DNA from 2 places in the Adhaeribacter sp. genome. Region 1 is predicted to be linked to the other one. Evidence: riboswitches for the same ligand, from Rfam matches in the RefSeq annotation. Region 1 holds a riboswitch; the other holds the start of a gene.

Region 1 (8,012 bases):
CGCTTCGTTGCGGTTACGCCCGTTAGAAGGGCGCACAAACATTTCTACTTTTACCTGGTTGCCCGCCGTGCCGGTAACTTTAATGCTACCACCCGAAGTTTTGGTTACCAGGGAGCCGTTGTTGTTTAAAGTAAAATTTTTGGTCAGATAAGGTTTCTGTTTGTCGTCCTGGGCGAAAGCAAAATAGGTAGTGGATAGCATGGCGGCTACTACAACCAGGGCAAAGATAAGTTTTTTCATAGTAGTAATTTTTGAGGTAGTATTTTTATTAAAATAAAGATAATCAATATTTTAAATTAATAGATTGCTGGCTTGCTATTTTTGAGAATGAATAATTTACCGGGTTTATAAAAGTAGATACTTTTTAAAGGCAGATGGTTGCCTGCTTAAAATAAAAATTTCACTTCAGGGTAACTTCAGCTAAAGAGAAAAGTAACAGCTGGCCCAATTTATTTTAAATGCGGTACTGGCTTTGCAGGAGCAAACCGAAAAATGCTTGGCGTTAGTTGCCTACCCAAACGACCGCGGCCGGTTAATAATAGAGTTACCGATACGGATCGGTATTTAAAAAAGAAGCGTAAGATCGGATTTTTATTCCTTGTAGTACCACCAAAAAAGCGGTTTGGGTATTGGTTTAAGTTTATCTAAGCAAATTAGGCGTTTACACAACGGCACAATTTCCGTAAATTTGTCTCAGCAATGCGGTTGCACTTTCCGACTGACCTTTTTTATAAACATCGGCGCAGCCGTTTTAATGCTCGTTGTAAAGCCTGGTATATAGAATGGCCGATATTCGCTATTCCGACTTTACCGGTATTCAATTAGCAAATTAGATATTAACAAATTACCATATTAATCTAATATTGGCAGAAGTAATAAAAGTAGCCGTTACTGGTCCCGAATCAACCGGAAAATCTACCCTGGCCGAACTACTGGCTGCCCATTACCACACGGTGTGGGTTCCGGAGTTTGCCCGGACGTATATTGCTGAATTACCTAACCGCTACACACCAACCGACGTTGAAAATATTGCCCATGGTCAGGTAACAGCTTTAGAAAAGGCATTACCCGCCGCAAATAATATTTTATTCGCCGATACCGACTTACTCGTTATTAAAATTTGGTTTACGCATGCCTTTGGCTACTGCCCTACCTGGATTCTGGACGCTTTGGCCAAACAAGATTTTGATTTGTATCTGCTCCTGAACATAGATTTGCCCTGGCAGCCCGATGCGCAACGCGAGCACCCACACCTGCGGCAATTTTTTTACGATTGGTACAAAAAAGAACTTCAGCAATACGGTTTCCCCTTCGTGGAGATTTCCGGTACCCAGGCAGAACGCCGAAAAAATACCATCCAGCACATTAAAAATATTCTTTAGCACTTTGTATTTACCTGTTTTTAATAAAAAGTTTTTTGGAAGTTAAAAGCTCCCTTTAATGTCGCTGGTTACAGGTTACTGACAGTTTCTGACGCGAGGCTCTGCCTCGTGTCTGCGATTTTAGCCGACCTTTGGCTGCGCAAACGCTTACCGGTTATTTTGTGTAATACACAAACTTTAGTGGCTAAAGGAACTTATCCGCGAGACGCTGGCGATAGCAGAAGCATAAATATTCAAATCAGTTTTAATATCAATATTTAAAAGTCCTGCGTAAACCGTTTAAATTTTACTTTAATAGAGGCAGAAAAGATAAATCTTAAACCCTGATTCTATAAGATACATGATACATTACCTGGAAAACGAAACCTGCCGCGTGGGCGTGAAAGAAAGCGGCGCAGAACTCTGTAGCTTTGTAAAACAGCCGGAAAACCTGGAATATATTTGGCAAGCCGACCCGAAAGTTTGGCCTCGGCACGCCCCGGTTTTATTTCCGTTTGTCGGTAAATTACCAGATAACCAGTTTAGCTACGGCGGCAAAACTTACCCCATGTCGCAGCACGGTTTTGCCCGTGACCATCATTTTACGCTCATCAGCCAATCCCAGACCGAATTGGTATTTGAATTAAGCGACAATGAACAAACCTTAGCCATTTACCCGTTTCGGTTCCGGTTGCAAATTATTTACCGCTTAATGGGTAACGCCTTGGAAACTATTTATCAGGTACACAATCCGGCCGAAGAAGATATGTGTTTTTCAATTGGGGCGCACCCGGCCTTCAACTGCCCATTGCTGCCCGGCGAATCTTTCTCGGATTATTACCTGGCATTTGCGCAACCCGAAACCCAAAACAAATATTTACTCGAACAAGGCTTGCTAAACGGCCAAACCGAACCGCTCCTGCAGAACGAGCAAATATTGCCGCTGTCTTACGATTTGTTTTTGCAGGATGCGCTGGTATTTAAAGGGTTGATATCCGAAAAAATAGAACTAAAAAATATTAGTCATAGTCACGGTATTAGCTTCGAGTTTGAAGGCTTTCCATATTTTGGCATCTGGACAAAAGAAACCGGGGCTGGCTTTATTTGCCTCGAGCCCTGGCACGGCATAGCCAGCAGCGTGGGCGATACCGGCGAACTGGCACAAAAAGAAGGAATCATAAAATTAGTGCCCAATACTACTTTTGTTTGTTCTTATCTTATTCGGGTAAATTAAAAAAGGCCGGTGGTTTTTCTGGGAAAACCACCGGCCTTTTTTAGTACATTTTTTACCTCAACTTTAAATCATATTAACTATAACTGCTTGGTCGGACTTATTGGAAAAGGAAATAAGGAAAATTTGGCTTAACTCGAATATACCAACGTACCTGCCTCATCTACAAAAACCCGGCTTGGCTTTTTATTATAATCTGGTTCAAAATCATTAATGGGTAAACTTATACCCGGAGGTAAATCCAGGTCCGGTAAATCATAACCAATTGGTTCGCCGCCATCATCATCGTTGCCTTCGGAAGGCGGGCTTTTGAATTTTCTTTTGGGCATTACCATAAAGTAAGCCAAAATCATCATTATGGCGAAAGTATAAAGTAAGCTAATCATACGGCATTCATTCCTAATAAAAGTTTAGCGGTTGAAAATCAATTGGATGGCAATAGCCATTGGATGACTCGGGCTATAGGTAATAACGAAAGGAAATACTTTTGGTTTTTCATTTTTTACCCTGAACGAAATTTTATTTAGGTATATTTTTTCGGCTTTCAGAAAAATAAAAGCCTATAATTTTTGATAGTTGCCGTAGCCTTTTACCTTTGCCTTCAGTTTAGGGGTGCCTTAATATAACGGGCTGAGATCATACCCATTGAACCTGATCCGGGTAATGCCGGCGAAGGGAAAACGGTTAATTCTTTTCTGCAACCTTCGGGTAAGGCATGCCTGCGCTAAATTAATTTATTTAGAACCTTTCAGCAGGATGAAAAAATTACTTTTACTTTGGCTTATTTTAGCTAGCCCCATTGTGGCTTTTGCCCAGTTTACCGTAAGTGGTAAAATTACCGAAGCCGGCTCTCAGAAACCTTTAATTGGCGCTACCGTGGTAATAGGCCGCGCGGGTACTACCAGCGATGCGCAAGGCAATTACACTTTAAATAATGTAACCGCCGGCGCGCAGCCGTTTAGTGTATCGTACGTGGGTTTTGTAACCGATAAAAGAACCGTAACCGTAAACGGCAATATTACTTTGGATGTAGCACTAACGGCTACCAGTTACCGCACCGAAGAAGTAATTGTATCGGCTACGCGGGCCAACGAAAAAACCGGCACTACTTTTACCAACGTAACCAAAGCCCAAATACAAGAGCGTAATTTTGGCCAGGATTTGCCGTACTTACTCGAGCAAACCCCTTCGGTGGTGGTTAATTCCGATGCCGGTGCCGGGGTAGGCTACACGGGAATCCGGATCCGGGGTTCCGATATTACCCGCATTAACGTAACCGTAAACGGTATTCCTGTAAACGATGCCGAGTCGCACGGGGCGTTTTTCGTGAATATGCCGGATTTGGCTTCGTCTATTCAGGATATTCAGGTGCAGCGGGGGGTAGGTACCTCTACCAACGGAGCGGCTGCTTTTGGCGCCAGCCTCAACATCCGAACTTTGGGTTTTAACCAGGAAGCTTACGCCGAAGCGCTAAATACCTACGGCTCTTTTAATACCTGGCGCCACACCGTAAATTTTGGTACCGGTTTAATTAAAGATAAATTTACGTTTGATGGCCGCTTGTCCAAAATTTCTTCCGACGGCTACATCGACCGGGCTTTTTCCAAGCTTAAATCTTACTACTTTTCGGCGGGTTATTTAGGCAAAACGGGTATGTTGCGGTTTGTAACGTTCTCGGGGCAGGAGCAAACTTACCAGGCCTGGAACGGGGTACCCGAAGATAAACTAAAAACCGACCGCACCTACAATTCCCTTACCTACGACAACGAAACCGATAATTACCAGCAAGACCATTACCAATTACATTATTCTAAAAGTTTGGGCAAAAACCTGGATTTAGGCGGCGCTTTCCACCTAACGCGGGGCCGTGGCTATTACGAACAATTCCGGGAAAACCAACGGCTCTCGAATTACAACCTTCCGGCGGTAGTTTTGGGCGATACCACCATAAGCCGCACCGACCTAATCCGTAGGAAGTGGCTCGATAATTATTTTTATGGGGTAACCTACGCGTTAAATTATAGTCCTGAAAACAATCGCTTTACGGCTACTTTGGGCGGTGCCTGGAACCAGTACGATGGCGACCATTTTGGCGAAGTTATCTGGGCCCGTTTTGCCTCTAATAGCAATATCCGGCAGCGCTACTACGAAGGCAATGCCCTAAAAACCGATTTTAATATTTACGGCAAAGTAAATTACCAACTCAGCCAAAGAGTAGGTTTGTTCGCCGATTTGCAGTACCGCACCATTAATTATGAGATTGCGGGCACCGACGACGACCGCCGCGATGTTACCTTACAAGCCGATTTTAATTTCTTTAATCCCAAAGCCGGTATTACTTATTCTTTAACCGATAACCAAACCCTGTATGCCTCTTATGCGGTGGGTAACCGCGAACCGGTCCGCAGCGATTTTATTGATCGGCCGGAAACCAGTGCGCCACAAGCCGAGCACATGCAAAACCTGGAAGTGGGTTACCGCTTACGCAGCGCCAATCCGCAGCAAACCGGCCGTACCCTGGGCTATACCTTAGATGCCAATTATTACTTCATGGATTATAAAAACCAGTTGGTATTAACCGGTCAGCTAAACGATGTGGGTTCGCCGTTGCGTACCAATATCAAAGACAGCTACCGCACCGGCCTGGAAATTGCGGGTGTGCTCAACTTCCGGAACGTGGCCGACCTGAGCAGTTCGGTAGCTTTAAGCCGGAATAAAATCCGCAACTACACCGAGACGGTATACATCTACGACGAAGATTATAACCCTGAAGGCACCGTACAAACCGATTACGCCGAAACCGATATTTCTTTTTCGCCGAACTTTGTATCCACGCATAAACTGGAAGTACAGCCGCTGCGGGGCTTAAAAGCGGCCCTAATTTACAAAACCGTAAGCAAGCAATATTTAGACAACACGGCCAGCGAAAACCGGAAAATAAACGGTTATAATGTAGCTGATTTACGCTTGCGGTATATTCTGCATCCAGGTTTTATGCGCGAAATGGAAATTTCTCTTTTATTGAACAACTTATTTAACCGCAAGTACGAAGCCAACGGCTATACCTTTAGTGAGCAATATTCCGGCGATGCTGCCCGCTACGATTACAACTATTATTTTCCGCAGGCTACGCGTAATTTCCTGCTCACGCTGGGGCTGCGTTTTTAACGAATACTTTAAAATATTTTTGCCAAAAGAGAGCTCCCGCGGGAGCTCTCTTTTTTTGTACCACGGACGAAAAGGATATATTTAAACGTTTACTTTATAAAGGGAGTAATTATTTAAATACACCACCGCAGTAAATTAAACGCTGCGTAATTCCGCAATATTATGGCAACAGATACCTCCGGCACCGTCGATTATTTTAATATTGATGATTTATTAACCGAAGAGCACCAACTGGTCCGGCAAACTATCCGGGATTTTGTGCGGCGAGAAATTTCGCCCAATATTGAGCGCTGGGCGCAGGAAGCTTATTTCCCGAAAGAGATTGTGCAAAAATTTGGCGAAGTAGGCGCTTTTGGCCCTACCATACCCGAGGAATACGGCGGCGGTGGCCTGGATTATATTGCCTACGGTATTATTATGCAGGAAATTGAACGCGGCGATTCGGGTATGCGGTCTACGGCTTCGGTGCAGGGTTCGCTGGTTATGTTCCCCATTTACCAGTACGGTTCCGAAGAGCAACGGCTAAAATATTTGCCCAAACTGGCTAGCGGCGAACTGCTCGGGTGTTTCGGCCTGACCGAACCCGATTTTGGCTCGAACCCCGCCGGTATGCTGACCAATATAAAAGATCGCGGCGACCATTATTTGCTCAACGGTGCCAAAATGTGGATTTCCAATTCACCGGAGTGCGATTTAGCGGTAGTGTGGGCCAAGAACGAAGAAGGCCGCATTAAAGGATTAATTGTAGAGCGAGGCATGGAAGGTTTCAGCACGCCCGAAATCCATAACAAATGGAGCTTACGCGCCAGCACCACCGGCGAACTGGTTTTTGAAGACGTAAAAGTGCCGAAAGAAAATATTTTGCCGAACGTAGATGGCTTACGCGGACCGCTGAGTTGCCTCGATTCGGCACGGTACGGTATTGCCTGGGGTGCCATTGGTGCTGCTATTGATTGTTATGAGTCGGCGCGTACCTATGCCCTGCAGCGCATTCAGTTCGATAAGCCCATTGCTTCTTTTCAGTTAATCCAGAAAAAGCTGGCCGAAATGCTTACCGAAATTACCAAAGCCCAGTTAATGGCCTGGCGATTGGGCGTACTCAAAAACGAAGGTAAAGCCACTACGCAGCAAATTTCTATGGCCAAGCGCAACAGCGTAGATATGGCTTTGCACGTGGCCCGCGAAGCCCGCCAGATTCATGGCGGCATGGGCATAACCGGCGAGTACCCCATTATGCGCCACATGATGAACCTGGAATCGGTGATTACCTACGAAGGCACCCACGACATTCATCTACTCATAACCGGCGCCGACATAACCGGTATTCAAGCTTTTAAATAATTTTTGCTGCTTGCAACCATAATCGGGTTCCGCGGGTCATTTTCATGTACTAACTTAACCCAGACCTAAAGTAATCCGGAGCATGCAAAAAAGTATTTACCTGTTTTTAGCCGTATTTATTTGTTTTTTATCAGCCTGTGAGAAAAATTTAGTAGGCCCAGACAAAACTTTAATTATTGAACCAGTACCAAATAAACTATTGGGCTATGATACCATCCGGACCGGCAATTACTTAGGATTAACCATTGGTGCATCGGCCGCCGAGACTTACGAGGTTTTGCAAAACTTTAATTTACCGACTGGCATTAGCTACTTAAACCTGGTTTCGAATACTTATACCGATTTAAACCAACTGCGCGATAAATTACCGCTTTACCACAATGTATATTTAACCGACCCGCAGGCCAGGCACGCTGGCATCCAGATTAGTTTTGAAGCAGATAAGGTTAATAGCATTTTTACGAACGAAGGCAAAAAGTTACAAAAATGGCCAGAAGGGGCAACTAACGTTAACCCGATCCAGGTAAACGACCCAGTTAACCTGATTTTTGATAAGCTGTCGCGCATTAAGACCAAGCCCCAGTATGCTAAAACTTTTGGCGAAATAATGCTCCTGACAAAATACGTATCTAAAGCTTACGATAATACTATGGGGCAATTACCGCAGTGGTATTTTAGTTTTAAATTAGAAGAGCGCAAGTGGGATTTGGTAATGCTAAATTTTAAATCCGGTAAGTTAGAATCTATTTATTTAGCACATTACGAATCGCCGGAGAACTGAAAGGTACCTCTGGCAATATTTTAGGCTGCCCTGAAGCAGCCTTTTTTATGCACTATCAAATTTTTTAACGCGGCCCCCGGAAAGTATAGGCGTAAAAATGAGTTCTTAATTTATCCTGAATAAAGAAGTA
Region 2 (8,012 bases), on a different contig from region 1:
ATACCGTTCGCGGGCGGTTTCTTTTAACGAAGCAAAACAGCAGTTTTCTTTAGACATTGCCGGCAGTTACCCGGAGCAGACGGGTGTAAAAAACTGGCAACGCACCTACAACCTGGCCCCGGAAGGCGGCTTAACCATTACCGATAATTTTGAATTAAAAAATGCAAAAATCCCCAACCACATAAACTTCCTGGTTTGGCAAAAGCCGGATATTTCGCAGGCCGGCACGGTTAAGCTAGTCGTGGGCAACGAAATGGTAATCTTAACCTACGATGCCAAAACCTTTAAAGCCCAAACCGAAAAGATTCCTTTACCTGATAAAAGGTTGGCCAACGTTTGGGGAGAAGAAATTCATCGCCTAACCTTAAAAGCAAATAAAACCTTACAAAAAGGGCAATATATTTATAAAATTTCGGCAGGTAAATAACAATAAGTGTAGCTGGCTGTCTTCCGCTCCGGGGTAAAGATTAGGAGAGTAGTTGCGTAGGTAATATCAAAAGCTACCAGATTACATCTCCCCGAATCCCTATTTTAATGGCTAAGCCATTTACTTTAAAGTTATTTAAACCCAAACCTACACATAATACCAACTTGTAAATACTAGTTTACATAGCTGCTTGCGAGAATAAGTTTTCCCCATTTTTATCGGTTCTTTTGCAAGATTCTTCTGATTTAGTAACCAAGAAGATTCTTGCAGAATGACCATTTTGAAATGATGAATGCTGTTGCTATTTTTAGAACATCTTTTTACGATTGGAAATAACACCCAGATAAAATAAAGGTCCTGATCTTTCCCAATCAGGACCTTTATTTTTATAAAGTAAATACTTCTGAAGTAGTTCTAAACTAAAACCGGCATTTGTATTCTGCTTCAATAACGGTATTACTAGCCAGTGCTCCGGTTCCAGCGTGATTAGAATTTAGTTTAATGTAATTGCCAAAGCGGTCGTAAGTTATTCTTTGGTTATAATTTTGGTTTAAGCTACCATCCGGGTTATACATTTTATAAGCCAGCGCCTGGTTCTGGCTGTAATTACAACCTATGGGGTTCATAAAAATATTGCGCAGTGTTAGGATTTGGTTTAAAGAATCCGGCGTTTTATTGTTATAAGACGTGTACTCTTCTCTTAAATATTCTTTTTGCAGATAAGGGGTAAAGAACACGCGGGCAACATTACCTTTTTCATCATATTCCAGGCGGGTTAAACTGCCGTAACTGGAAATAACCCGGTCTACCTGGTTTTGTGCATTGTAATACAACAGCATGTGCTGAATAAGTACTTCGCTGCTGTTCTCAGTATTATAGCCTTTAATTTCAATCACGTTGCCATTGGCATCGTACCCGTAAACCAAATAGCCATCATAAGATTTACCGGTATTGTTATCCGGAATTTTATCGTATATTTTTACCAGCCGGCCTTCGGTATCGTATTCAAATTGGGTTTGGCCCAGGTATTCGGTAGGTGAATAATGTTTAACTGAGGCTACATGGTTAGAATCGAGGTAGGAATACTCATTTAATAAATAACGCTTGCCGTTACTATAAGAATACTCTTTTATTAATTGGCAGTTTTTACCGGTAACAGGCTCAATATACCGGAAATTACCTTCCTGGCAAGCGGTTACGCAACTCAAAACAATAAGTAAGAAAGCTAAATGAGTAAACCTTTTCTGCATACTTCCAACGTTTAATTAAAATAAATTTATATTACGATATTCTCCCGTTTAGGTTCCCGCTAAGATCGAATAAATTCAATTTTTTATAAAAATTTTCAATTTATCAGCTAGAAACAAAAGAACCACCAAATTCCCTATAATCGAAATATTTAACAATATTAAGAATAAATATAGTAAAGCGCTAATATTTTTGTAATATAAAAATAGACCTATTATGGCACGCTTTAAGACTTGGGCTAACTTACGGAATAATTAAATAAGCCCCTATACCTATTTTTAGGTATTTACCGTTATATTTATTTAGTATTTTTTTATCTCCAGCCACTTAAAAAATAAGGTATGAATATCTATAACTATAACTGGTGGGAAGTACTCGCATTTATTATAATATTAGAAATTGCGGCTTTGTTAATGGCCATTTTCTTGTCAAATATCTGGACTGGTAATTCTTTAAAAAGAGGTTGGCGCAAGAAAAAACGGTCCTCGCCCGGTTACAAACCCGGCATGATTTAATTCTTCATAGCTCTGCCCTTATAATTTAAGTGCTGCCGGAGGTAATTATTTCCTTTTCAGAAAATAATTACCGGAAAAACCGCAGGTATAAACTGCGGTGCCGGGAGGCATTGTTCTATTTACTTTCCGGTGCTTCTAACCGGAAAACCTGGTTCTGGTTATCGGTTAAGCGCAAGCCCCATTTTTCCAGCAAGGGTAATTCTAAAGCTTTTTCCCGGTACTCGTCGGGTGTAAGAATAGGCAAACCGTAAATAATGGGGTAGTAGCGGTTGCAGGCTTGGCACGTTAATAATCCTTCGGTAATCTCGTTTTCTTCGGTTTGCGCAAAAACCTGAATTTGTAAATCCGATTTATCTTGCGGACAGCAAAGTTTTGCTAATAAGGCAGCTCTCATTTATTTAATTGTTTAAGTACTTGTTCGTAGGCAATGGTATTCTGATAAGGATCTTCGGCGTTTAAAATACCAGCTATAACAGCAACCCCTTTAAAAGCTAAATTCTTTAAAGACCCTAGGTTAGCCGGCGTAATTCCGCCTGACAAGAAAATAGGCATATCCGTTATTTTGCGGGCTTCTGCTACTGTTTCGGGTTTTACCAGTTCGCAGGTGTTTACCGAAGAGGACGGGAACATCGCGCAGAAAGATAGATAATCGAGCAGGTTTTGGTGTGCCCAGTGTATCAGGTCCAAATTATTGCTGCACGTAATACCCGCCAGAAACGGACGGTTTATGCTGCGCTTGATTATATCATAATCTGCCGGAATATTATCAAAATGCACGCCGTGCAACCCGGTGGTTAACAGTAATTCCCATTCGTCGTTTATCAGCACGGGCACCTGGTACTTAATGGCAATATTTAGCAGTTGATCGATAAAATATTGTTTTGCTTCTAAATCATAATATTCGGGCCAATTCTTCCAGATTTGCAGCACCTGTACGCCAGCGGCTAAGGCCTGCTCTATTTTGGGCAGCAAGTTCTGGATTGACTGGCTGGGATCTACTACTAAGTATACGCCGCCGGTAATGGAATTCATTTTTGTCATTTTAACCCGGCTTTATAGGCGTTAAAAAAAGCTTCCCAATAAGGATCTTTGCCATTAAAGTTCAGCTCTTGCATCTGTTCGTTTTGCAGGATTTTACAACCTTCCGCCGCTGTTGTAAACTCCCCTACGGCCGTAGCCTGAATGTTTTTTGTGGCCAAGTGCTGAATTAAAACGGGCAATTTTTCTTTTTGTACGGCCATAATCATAGCCCCTGCCCCAACGCTGTAGCGGTAATCAATGTTAAATAAAGAAGTAATCTGGTAAGGTGCCTCATCAATCGGCAGCTTTTCGTCTTCTACCCAAAAGCCACAACCCGAAGCGGCCGCCATTTCGGTGATAGCGCCTAGTAAACCGCCTTCGGTTACATCGTGCATGGCGGTTAAATCCAGGTGCGGTTTTAAAACTTCAGTCGCGGCTAAAGCATCGGGTAAAGAAGAGGTGCGGTAAAAATTTTCGCAGGCAATTTGGTAAACCTCCTGGCCCAGCTTGTTTTTTACCGTTTCGGGAAAACTTAGGCCCAGAATAGACGAGGCCGTTAAAGCCGCTTCTTTGGTAACCACAATAATATCGCCTGGCCGGGCACCGCTACTGGCCAGCATTTGGTCTAGAGGAGCGGTTAAAAACATGGTGCCCCCACCCGCTATAGTAGAATTTTGCCCTTCTATCTGGCCGGTATGACCGCCCGTAATGGCTACACCTATATCGGAACAAAACCGATGGATATGCCCCCAATATTCCTGAAAAGCAGCGGCGCTTAGACTAGTAGGCAGGTTTAACACAAACTGGGCAAACTGAGGAGCAAAACCCGTAGTAGCCATATCGTTGGCCAGTAAATGCACCGATAACCAGGCCGATTCCTGCAAACCCAGCGCCGGAATTAAAGAAAGCGGATCGCTGGCCACCGCCAAACCCATATTATTGCCCAAGTTAATCAGGGCAGTATCTACACCAAAGCGCGGCCCCAATACCACCTCAGGCCGGGCAGCACCACACTGGGGCAGCAATATTTCTTTAAAAGCCTCCGCACCTATTTTGCCCGCATTATCTATAAAAGCGCTCATTGCACATCGGTTAATTTAACGTGCAATCCAAAAAAATCGCCGTAAGGCACGCGCCATTGCTGCACCGGAAACCATTCGGGCAAGCCAGTAGCCATCCAGTTTATCGTGTATTCCCGGCCCGCCAGCGCCTCCCGGATAGTAGCCATTAATTTTTGTGGGGTGTAAAAAGTAGCGGTTACGTAGAAGGGGTTTTTACCAAATGCTTGCTGTACCCGCCGGCGTACAACTTTGGGAGAGTTACGGTTCATCATCCCGAAAACAATGCCGTATTTACCCACGCGCACCGCCTCCCGAATTACTTTAACCGGGTCGCGGTAATATTCAAAAGTGGTAATAAAAGCCAAAGCATCGAAGGTGTGGTCTTTAAAGGGCATGTAGTGAGAATCGGCCAAGACCAAATCGCCATCGAACAGGTGTACCCCCTGGCCCAACATAAACGGCGAAATATCGCCGCCGCTGGCTTCAATGCCTATTTCGTGCCACCAGCGGGTAAAACGGGTAGTGCCGCAACCAAACTCCAATAGGGTTTTTACCCGTTGGTCTTGCTTAATTAAGTCGCCTATTATTTTTTTCTGCCAGATTTCGGCGCGTTTGTAGCGGCCTTCGTACCACATTTCGTAGGTATCGGTATGGTCGCGGTTAAAAAACCACTCCGGCCGGCCCTGCCATTTTCTTAAATCCTGGGTTGCCAGGTCAAACTTTTGTTTTGTTAAATTGCTCATCACCGGTATTTTAAATAGTTTAAAAATGCCTGGCTTTAAAGCAGATAGAAAATGTTAAAAAACGCGAACGCGTGTTTTTAAGAAGGTTTACATTTCCTACGCTGGCATTATCCAGATCAGGTATATGGGTATAATCTCAGCCTAATTCTTTATTAAGCACCCCATGTAATTAGAACGAAGGTAATAAAATTATTTAGTTTAAACGATTTAAAGCCGTTTATTTAAAAATTTATCTGTTTGGCATACGCGTGTACAGCAGATCGCTCTTAAAATAAAGAGGTTCTCTGCACATCAATACAAATATTGATAATACTATTCAGGAGCCGGTTTTGCCCATTCAGGGTATCATTTCTGGCTTTAACAAAGATAAATTTTAGGGGTACTGCTTCCGGTTGCATTTTTAGGCCGCAAAGTCTTAGTAAAAGTTAACTATTTACCCACAGGTAAACCTCCATAAACACAGTTACATGAAACCCCTTTTATTATTCTTTCTAAGTGTACTTAGCTTATTATCTTCTTTATTTATTTCCGAGACCGATAAATTTAATTACACCCTAAACGAGGAAAAATCGCTAATCAAATGGTCGGGCGCCAGCCCCAATACTACGCACCAGGGTTCATTTGCCGTAACGTGCGCCGGCCTGCTAGTAGAAAATGGCCAGATTAAAAGCGGCACCTTTGTTATTCCCATTGCGTCGATTAAAAATTTTGATTTGCCCAAAACAGTTAAACCGGTTCTGCTGAAACACCTGAAGAGCAAAGATTTTTTTAACCTGGCCGTTTACCCCGAAGCCAGTTTTACGCTCAGCCAGGTAATGCCTCTACCCACTAGTGCTGCAGAGGCAAATACCGCAAACAACGCGCAGGTTACCGGCAACTTTACTATGCTGGGCCAAACGCACGCCATTACTTTTCCGGCCCGGATAGATTTACAGGAAGATTCGTTGGCGGTAGAAGCTACTTTTAAGTTAGATCGTACCCAATGGGGCATGACTTACGCGGCCGATCCCGCTTTAAAAAACCGCCATATTTATCCAGAGGTAGATATTCATCTAAAAATAGCGGCACGCCGTATCAGGATTTAAATATTTTCGAAATATTATAAAAGAATTTATACCACTTCTGCAGAGCAGCAGCTACCGGTTGGCGTAGTTGCTGCTTTATTGTTTATACGGAGTAATCGTTTTCTCGGAAAAAATTCACTACTTACCGCTTTTAAAATCAAGTAAGAGTATGTTTAAATTTTATTAAACAATTAAAAAAAGCGGAAGAAAATTGCCTCTTTCTCCCAGTAATCTCCGTCATTCCCAAAGACTCGTAGGGGTTACCTAAGCAGAAGATTCTTTCTAAAGGATGGATTTCGACTGTTTCTACTAAATGTAAACATACTCTAAATAATAATTATTAAAATCAGCTATAAACTTTACTTTAATTATGTAAGTAGCCGGTAATTTTTCCGGTAAAACTTTTGTTAATGCTTACCAGACCAATATTGTATTTGGTTAATTCTTTATACCATTAAATTAATAAAACTGATATATGCCCAGCCTGAGTGCCCAAGAATATAAAAATGAATTTGTAAATAATTTTCCGGGCGATGATTCCGGCGATCTGCGTCCGCGCCAAACCCCCGGGATGTTGTACAGCAAAGCCATGCCCACGCCGGTAGCTAAACCCCAATTACTAGCCTGGTCCGATGATTTAGCGAAAGATTTAGGCATTGAAAAACCCACTCAAACCGATATTGATCTATTGGGTGGTAACCACCTCGCGCCTACCATGGTACCGTATGCGGCCTGTTACGCTGGTCACCAGTTTGGCAATTGGGCCGGCCAACTAGGCGACGGCCGGGCCATAACTTTGGGCGAGTGGCCCGCACCTGACGGCCGTACCTGGGAATTACAACTAAAAGGCGCCGGACGAACCCCGTATTCGCGCAGGGCCGATGGCCGCGCAGTGTTACGCTCATCGGTGCGGGAATATTTAATGAGCGAGGCCATGCATTACCTGGGCGTACCAACTACCCGGGCCTTGAGTTTGGCTTCTACCGGCGACCAGGTAATGCGAGACATGTTTTACAACGGCAACCCCGCCTTTGAACCGGGGGCCATTGTAATGCGCGTAGCCCCTACTTTTTTGCGTTTCGGGAATTTTGAAATGCCTGCCGCCCGGAAAGAATTAGATAACTTAAAAAATTTAACCAACTGGACCATTAGCCGGTATTTTCCTGGTATTGCTGGCGACGGCGAAGAAAAAATATTGGCCTGGTTTAAAGAAGTAGTAGAACGGACAGCCCGCTTAATAGTAGAATGGCTCCGGGTAGGCTTTGTGCACGGAGTAATGAATACCGACAACATGTCGATTCTGGGATTAACCATTGATTACGGCCCTTTTTCTTTCCTCGACGATTACGACCCTAATTTTACCCCCAATACTACCGATTTACCGGGCCGCCGGTACGCTTTTGGTCAGCAAGCCTCCATTGCTTATTGGAACCTGGGCTGTTTAGCTAGCGCGATAGCGCCTTTACTTACCGGAACCGAAAAGCTGGTAGCCGAACTGGAAGCTTTTGAAGGCTATTTTTATCAGAATTATTACCAAATGATGGGAAATAAATTAGGCCTGGACATAGTAAACGCCGAAGATTTAAAGTTGTTGGCCAATTTAGAAGAAGTTCTTACGGCTATTAAGCCCGATATGACCATTTTTTACCAGTTGTTGCCCAGTTTTGCTGCCACCCATGATTCAGCCAAATTAAAAGTTGATCATTTTGAAGCTAGTTTTTACCAGGCACCTAACACCGGCCAAACAGAAAAATTAAACCAGTGGCTCCTGGCCTACGCTGCCCGCCGGCAGCAAAACAAAATATCACCGGCCGAAGCAGAACAGCGCATGCGCCAAAGTAACCCGCGGTTTATTCTCCGGAATTATTTATTGCACCAGGCCATTGAAGAGTTAGAACGCGGCGAAAACACTTTATTTACGCAACTGCAAGCCG

The links. Region 1 has a riboswitch for thiamine pyrophosphate ahead of ACO1R6_RS12855 (TonB-dependent receptor). Riboswitches for the same ligand answer to the same signal wherever they lie in the genome.
Region 2: it holds a riboswitch for thiamine pyrophosphate, as region 1 does, so the genes downstream of both, ACO1R6_RS14610 (class I SAM-dependent methyltransferase) here and ACO1R6_RS12855 (TonB-dependent receptor) in region 1, are expected to answer to the same signal.

Annotation. Positions count from the first base shown of each region.
Region 1 is NZ_JBMQUD010000081.1:21,940-29,951, forward strand. It holds gene ACO1R6_RS12825 (DUF4097 family beta strand repeat-containing protein) at 1-240, opposite strand, end outside; gene ACO1R6_RS12830 (hypothetical protein) at 623-781, shown strand; gene ACO1R6_RS12835 (AAA family ATPase) at 864-1,382, shown strand; gene ACO1R6_RS12840 (aldose 1-epimerase family protein) at 1,723-2,595, shown strand; partial or broken gene ACO1R6_RS12845 (keywimysin-related RiPP) at 2,592-2,642, opposite strand; gene ACO1R6_RS12850 (hypothetical protein) at 2,724-2,978, opposite strand; TPP riboswitch at 3,191-3,287, shown strand; gene ACO1R6_RS12855 (TonB-dependent receptor) at 3,349-5,760, shown strand; gene ACO1R6_RS12860 (acyl-CoA dehydrogenase family protein) at 5,923-7,101, shown strand; gene ACO1R6_RS12865 (hypothetical protein) at 7,184-7,882, shown strand.
Region 2 is NZ_JBMQUD010000093.1:30,596-38,607, forward strand. It holds gene ACO1R6_RS14580 (heparinase II/III domain-containing protein) at 1-427, shown strand, start outside; gene ACO1R6_RS14585 (hypothetical protein) at 847-1,677, opposite strand; gene ACO1R6_RS14590 (hypothetical protein) at 2,017-2,190, shown strand; gene ACO1R6_RS14595 (Trm112 family protein) at 2,306-2,584, opposite strand; gene ACO1R6_RS14600 (thiamine phosphate synthase) at 2,581-3,222, opposite strand; gene ACO1R6_RS14605 (AIR synthase-related protein) at 3,228-4,292, opposite strand; gene ACO1R6_RS14610 (class I SAM-dependent methyltransferase) at 4,289-5,014, opposite strand; TPP riboswitch at 5,090-5,188, opposite strand; gene ACO1R6_RS14615 (YceI family protein) at 5,482-6,099, shown strand; gene ACO1R6_RS14620 (protein adenylyltransferase SelO) at 6,554-8,012, shown strand, end outside.